2 regions of the Actinoplanes sp. HUAS TT8 genome follow, and region 1 is predicted to be linked to the other one. Evidence: riboswitches for the same ligand, from Rfam matches in the RefSeq annotation. Region 1 holds a riboswitch; the other holds the start of a gene.

Region 1 (3,400 bases):
TGCCGCAACGCCTTCAGGGGTGCCGAGAGCGGCGTCGGCCGCGCGGGTTTCGGGGTCGGTTCGACCAGCGTGATCGTCGCCAGCAAGGCGATGGCCATCAGGACGGCGACGCCGAAGAACGGGCCGCGCCAGGAGATGTTGCCGAGGAAGCCGCCGACCAGCGGGCCGGCCGCGATGCCGAGTCCGAGCGCGGCCTCGTAGAGCACGATCGCGCCGGCGAAGCCGCCGGTGGCCGACGCGACGATGACCGCGAGGCTGGTGGCGATGAACAGCGCGTTGCCCAGGCCCCAGCCGGCGCGGAAACCGACAATGCCGTCGATCGAGCCGGACAGCCCGGCCAGGGCGGAGAAGACGACGATCAGCGAGAGGCCGGCGATCAGGGTCGGCTTGGCCCCGATGCGGCTGGCGACCCAGCCGGTGAACAGCATCGCCACGGCCGTGACCAGCAGATAGCTGGTGAACAGCAGGCTCACCTGGCTGGGCGTGGCGTGCAGCTTGGACGACAGCGCGGGGAGGATCGGGTCGACCAGGCCGATGCCCATGAAGCTGACGACACAGGCGAAAGCGACCGCGAAAACGGCCCGGGGCTGCTTGAACAAGGATGGACCGGGAGTCGCACTCACGGGCACACCTCCGCGTACGAAAGGATCTGTATGGTTTCCACCCTAGGTCCATAATGAGGTTATGCAAATGAGCGACGAGAGTCGTGGATCACAGTTGTTGCCCGTGCTCGCTCAGCTGGTCCGGTTCCTGCGCCAGTTGGAGGGCCCGGACAACCCGAGTTCGGTGGCGTTGTCCGTGCTGCGCCGGCTCTCCGACGAGGGCCCGGCCCGGGTCACCGAGCTGGCCCGGCTGACCCGGGCGTCCCAGCCCGGCATGACGCAGCTGGTCGGCCGGATGGAGAAGGCCGCCCTGGTCCGGCGCGTGCCCGACCCCACCGACGGGCGCGGCGTCCTGGTCGAGGTCACCCAGGACGGCCGCGATCTGGTCGCCCGGACGCTGTCGCACTACGCGGCGACCCTCGACCGGCTCTTCGAGGGCCTCGACGCGGACGACCAGGACGCCGTCGTGCGCGCCCTGCCCGCGCTGGAACGCCTGGCCCAGGCCGGTGAGAAGGAGAGCGCCGGCTGATAGGGTCCGATCCGACAAACTGAAGACTTCGCCGCAACGACCGCTGCGGGAGAGTCCTCGCGACCTGGCGAGGACGCCGAAGGAGCAACTTCTCCCTCAGAATCTCTCAGGCCCCGCACCGCAGCGGTCAGGCGACTCTGGAAAGTCAGCGCTCCGGCGCTGCGCCCACGGTGCAAGCCGCCCAACGGCGGTGAACCTCTCAGGCAGAGATGACAGAGCGAGGGAGACCCCGACCCCAGGAGTCTCTTTTGCGACGCACCGCGCTCTTCGACGTCCACCAGCGGCTCGGCGCCGCCTTCACCGGGTTCGCCGGGTGGGAGATGCCGCTGCGGTACGGCAGTGATGTGGCCGAGCATCACGCCGTCCGCAAATCGGCCGGTCTCTTCGATCTCGGGCACATGGGCCAGATCGAGGTGTCCGGCGCCGAGGCCGCCGCGTTCCTGGACCACGCCCTGGTCGGGAAGCTGTCGGCGGTCAAGCCGGGGCGGGCCAAGTACACGATGCTGTGCCACACCACCGGCGGTGTGCTCGACGACCTGGTCGTCTACCGGCTCGCCGCCGACCGGTTCCTGGTGGTCGCCAACGCCGCCAACGCGCCGGTCGTGCGGGCGATGCTGGGCGAGCACTCGGGTGGTTTCGCGGTGGCCGTCACGGCCCTGGACCGGGCGCTGATCGCGGTCCAGGGCCCGGAGGCGGTGTCGATCGTCGGCGAGTATCCGGACCTGAAGTACTACGCGATCCAGCCGTCGGTCGTCGCGGGTAAGGACGTGCTGCTGGCCCGGACCGGATACACCGGCGAGGACGGGTTCGAGATCTACTGCGCCAACCAGGACGCGGCCGCGATCTGGGAGTGGGCGTCCGCGGCGGGCGCGGTCCCGGCCGGGCTGGCCTGCCGGGACACGCTGCGCCTGGAGGCCGGGATGCCGCTGTACGGCCACGAGCTGAGCATCCGCACCACGCCGTTCGACGCCGGGCTGGGCCGGATCGTCGCGCTCGACAAGCGGGACTTCGTCGGCGCCGCCGCGCTGCGGGCGGCCGAACCGGCGGTCGAACTGGTGGGACTGGTCACCCGGGGGCGTCGGTCGCCGCGGGCCGGGTATGACGTGGTCGACGCGGCAACGGGGGAGAAGGTCGGCGAGGTGACCAGCGGGGCGCCGTCACCGACGCTCGGACACCCGATCGCTCTCGCATATGTCACGAAAAATCTGGACCCCGGCCGCCTGGCGGTCGATGTTCGTGGCAAGCGTGAAGACGTCGAGATCGTTCCACTCCCGTTCTACCAGCGCCCCCGGTAAGGAATTGATGATCATGGCCGTCTCCGTCTTCGACCTGTTCTCGGTCGGCATCGGCCCGTCCAGCTCACACACCGTGGGCCCGATGCGCGCCGCCCGGCTGTTCACCCGCCACCTCGACGACCGGGTGGTGAGCGTGCGCGCGGAACTGTTCGGCTCGCTGGGCGCCACCGGGCACGGCCACGGCACGCCCCGGGCCGTGCTGCTCGGGCTGATGGGCGAGGACCCGGAGACGGTCGACACGTCCCTGGACCCGCCGGCCGACGGCAAGATCGTGCTGCCGTCGGGCCGGGTCGTGCCGGTCGACGTCGTCCTGCACCGCCGCCGGGCGCTGCCCGAACACCCCAACGGGATGATCTTCACGGCCCTCGACGGCGACGGCGCCGAACTGCTGGCCAAGAAGTACTTCTCGGTCGGCGGCGGCTTCGTCGTCGACGAAGGAACATCCCGATTGCGTACGGACGACACGCCGTTGCCCCACCCCTTCAGCACCGGCGCCGAACTGCTCGACCTCACCCGCGCGACCGGGCTGTCGATCTCCCGGCTGATGCTGGCGAACGAGACCGCGTGGCGCCCGGCGGCCGACGTGAAGCAGGGCCTGCTCGGCATCTGGCGCGTGATGGACGAATGTGTCGCCGCGGGTCTCGACGCCGAAGGGGTCCTGCCCGGCGGCCTGAAGGTGCGCCGGCGGGCCGCGGCCACGGCCCGTCAGCTGCGGGCGGCCGGCGATCCCGGTCCGCACGCGATGGAGTGGCTCACCGCGTATGCGATGGCGGTCAACGAGCAGAACGCGGCCGGAGGTCGCGTGGTGACCGCGCCCACCAACGGCGCCGCGGGCATCATCCCGGCCGTGCTCAGCTACTGCCGGGCGTTCGTGCCCGGCTTCTCCGACGACGGCGTGGTCCGGTTCCTGCTCGCCGCGGGCGCGATCGGGCTGCTGTTCAAGGAGAACGCGTCGATCTCGGGCGCCGAGGTCG
Region 2 (3,400 bases), 340 kb from region 1:
TGTGGTTGACCTCACCGGTGCGGGCGCGGCGGGCGGCGACGCGGTCGAGCTGATCGCGGGCGTAGTTGCCGTACGTCTCGTGGACCCGCCGGGACAGGAACGCCGACCGGACCGCCCGCAGGTGTTCACCGGCGGGCGTGATCCGCTCGGTCAGCGGGGACCAGAGCACTTCCAGGACTGTCGGGTTGGCCTGCAGCGCGAGGGTGCAGAACCGTTCGATCTCCCACGAGAACTGTTCCTCGGCCGGCCCGTCCAGGTGCGTGGGCGGCTTGTCGAGGCGCCAGAAGTCCCTGGTCGGGGCCGCGTAGACACCCCGCCGGTCGTGGTCGCTGCCCGGCCCGTCCAGCCCGTAGGCGCGGGAGCCGACCACGACGGCGAGGATCGTGTGCTTCTCGACCAGGTCCGTCATGCCTCGGGACGGTAACGAACCGCCCCGGGGCACGCGCGGCAATTTATGGCCGTACCGAATAATCGGTTTTGATCTAAAGGTCGAGAACGGTGCCGTCGATCTCGTCGATCTCGGCCTGGGTCAGCTCCGGGTTGTCGAGGGCGGCGATGTTGTTCTCCAGCTGCTGGACGCTGGAGGCGCCGATGATCAGGCTGGTCATGCGCTGGTCGCGCAGCGCCCAGGCCAGGGCCAGCTGGGCCAGGGACTGGCCGCGCCGCTTGGCGATGTCGTTGAGCGCGTGCAGCCGGCCCAGGGTCTTGGAGTCCAGGGCGCTCTCGTTGAGGAACACGCTGGTCCGGATCCGCGAGTCGTCCGGGATCCCGTCGAGGTAGCGGTCGGTGAGCAGGCCCTGCTGCAGCGGGCTGAACGCGATGCAGCCGGCGCCCGCCTCCTCCAGGGTGTCGAGCAGGTTGTCGTGCTCGATCCAGCGGTTGAGGATCGAGTAGGACGGCTGGTGGATCAGCAGCGGCGTGCCGAGCTCGCGGAGGATCGCGGCGGCCTGCGCGGTCTGCTCGGACTTGTAGTTGCTCAGGCCGACGTAGAGCGCCTTGCCCGAGCGCACGATGTGATCGAGAGCGGACATCGTCTCCTCAAGGGGAGTCTCCGGGTCCGGCCGGTGGTGGTAGAAAACGTCCACGTAGTCGATGCCGAGCCGCTGCAGCGACTGGTCCAGCGAGCTGACCAGGTACTTGCGCGAGCCGAAGTCGCCGTAGGGGCCGTCCCACATGGTGTAGCCGGCCTTGCTGGAGATGATCATCTCGTCGCGGTGGGCCTTGAAGTCGGCCGCGAGGATCCGGCCGAAGTTGGTCTCCGCGCTGCCCGGCGGCGGGCCGTAGTTGTTGGCCAGGTCGAAGTGGGTGACCCCGAGGTCGAAGGCGCGGCGCACGATGTCCCGCTGGCGGTCGGCCGGGCGGGTGTCACCGAAGTTGTGCCAGAGACCCAGGGAGATGGCGGGCAGCTTGAGACCGCTGCGGCCCGCGCGGCGGTACGTCATGGACTCGTAGCGATCAACTGCAGGGGTGTAGGTCACACCCCCACCCTAGGAGTTCCGATCATGGTCATGTCCACTGGTAGGTTGGTTGCCAGCCGCGCGGGAGAGACCTGGTCTTTCCTGGTGAAAGCACGGGCGCCGAAGGGGCAACTCCTCCCCGGAATCTCTACAGGCAAACGGACCGCGCGGGCAGGCGACTCTGAAGTCCCCTTTTGTGGGTATGACAGAGGGGGAGGGCTTTGTCAGCCTTCTCATGCCCCGGGAGTCGCCCATGACGTCGTCATTCACCCACCGCCACATCGGTCCGCAGGCCGATGAGCAGGCCGAGATGCTCAAGACCGTCGGGTACGAGTCGCTCGGTGAGCTGATGGACGCCGCCATCCCGGAGTCGATCCGGTTCCACGGGGAGCTCGACCTGCCGGCCGGGGCCTCCGAGGAGGAGACGATCGCCGAGCTGCGCGCGATCGCCGCCCGCAACGTCGTCGCGACCCCGATGATCGGCCTGGGCTACTACGGGACGCACACGCCCGCGGTGATCAAGCGGAACGTGCTGGAGAGCCCGGCCTGGTACACGGCGTACACGCCGTACCAGCCGGAGATCAGCCAGGGCCGCCTGGAGGCACTGCTCAACTTCCAGACCATGGTCACCGATCTGACCGGACTGACCACGGCCAACGCGTCGATGCTGGACGAGGCCACCGCCGTCGCCGAGGCGATGACCCTCGCGCGACGAGCGTCAAAATCGAAATCTTCGACGTACGTCGTGGACGCCGACACGTTCCCGCAGACGCTCGCCGTCCTGCGCACCCGGGCCGAACCGCTCGGCATCCGGGTCGAGCTCGTCGACCTGGACGCCGGCGACGACCTGCCGGAGGAGTTCTTCGGCCTGCACCTGCAGTACCCGGGCGCGTCCGGTGCCGTCCGCGACCACGCCGCCCTGGTCGAGGCCGCCCACGCCAAGGGTGCCCTGGTCACGGTCGCGGCCGACCTGCTCGCGCTGACCCTGCTGCGCGCCCCGGGCGAGATCGGCGCCGACATCGCGGCCGGCACGACCCAGCGCTTCGGCGTGCCGCTCGGCTTCGGCGGCCCGCACGCCGGTTACCTGGCCGTCCGCGCCGGCCTGGAGCGCAGCCTGCCCGGCCGTCTCGTCGGCGTCTCCAAGGACGCGGACGGCGCCCCGGCCTACCGGCTCGCCCTGCAGACCCGCGAGCAGCACATCCGCCGCGAGAAGGCGACCAGCAACATCTGTACCGCGCAGGTGCTCCTGGCCGTCATGGCCGGCATGTACGCGGTCTACCACGGCCCGGCCGGCCTGCGCGCGATCGCCAAGCGGACCCACGACCACGCCCTGACGATCTCCGGCAGCCTGACCGCGGCCGGCGTCGAGGTCGCGCACACCGCGTTCTTCGACACCGTCACCGCGATCGTGCCCGGCCGCGCCGCCTCGATCGTGGCGGCCGCCGCCGAGCACGGTGTCGACCTGCGCCTGGTCGACGCCGACCGGGTGTCGATCTCGACCGACGAGACCACCACGAGCGCGCACGTCGCGACCGTGCTGGCCGCGTTCGGCGCGACCGTGGCCGAGCCGGCCGTCTGCGGTGCCAAGCCCCTGGGCCGCACCAGCGACTACCTGGACCACCCGGTCTTCAACACCCACCACTCCGAGACGAGCATGCTGCGCTACCTGCGCAAACTCTCGGACCGCGACTACGCGCTGGATCGCGGCATGATCCCGCTGGGGTCGTGCACGATGAAGCTGAACGCCACCACCGAGATGGAGGCGGTCACCTGGCCCGAGTTCGCCGACATCCACCCCTTCGCGCCGTCCGACCAGACGCGGGGGTACGAGGATCTGGTCGCCCAGCTGGAAGCCTGGCTGGCCGAGATCACCGGCTACGACGCCGTGAGCGTCCAGCCGAACGCGGGCTCCCAGGGCGAGCTGGCCGGTCTGCTGGCCATCC

What was found. A riboswitch is a leader RNA that binds a small molecule or an ion and turns the genes downstream of it on or off. The one in region 1 is predicted to bind glycine.
Region 2: another riboswitch for glycine. It lies ahead of gcvP (aminomethyl-transferring glycine dehydrogenase); the one in region 1 lies ahead of gcvT (glycine cleavage system aminomethyltransferase GcvT).

Annotation. Positions count from the first base shown of each region.
Region 1 covers NZ_CP195646.1:3,339,951-3,343,350, forward strand. Annotated here, with positions in the region: gene ACSHV8_RS14900 (MFS transporter) at 1-623, opposite strand, end outside; gene ACSHV8_RS14905 (MarR family winged helix-turn-helix transcriptional regulator) at 691-1,131, shown strand; glycine riboswitch at 1,168-1,262, shown strand; glycine riboswitch at 1,267-1,349, shown strand; gene gcvT (glycine cleavage system aminomethyltransferase GcvT) at 1,380-2,426, shown strand; gene ACSHV8_RS14915 (L-serine ammonia-lyase) at 2,440-3,400, shown strand, end outside.
Region 2 covers NZ_CP195646.1:3,682,709-3,686,108, reverse strand. Annotated here, with positions in the region: gene ACSHV8_RS16710 (nucleotidyltransferase domain-containing protein) at 1-409, opposite strand, end outside; gene mgrA (L-glyceraldehyde 3-phosphate reductase) at 483-1,478, opposite strand; glycine riboswitch at 1,530-1,633, shown strand; gene gcvP (aminomethyl-transferring glycine dehydrogenase) at 1,711-3,400, shown strand, end outside.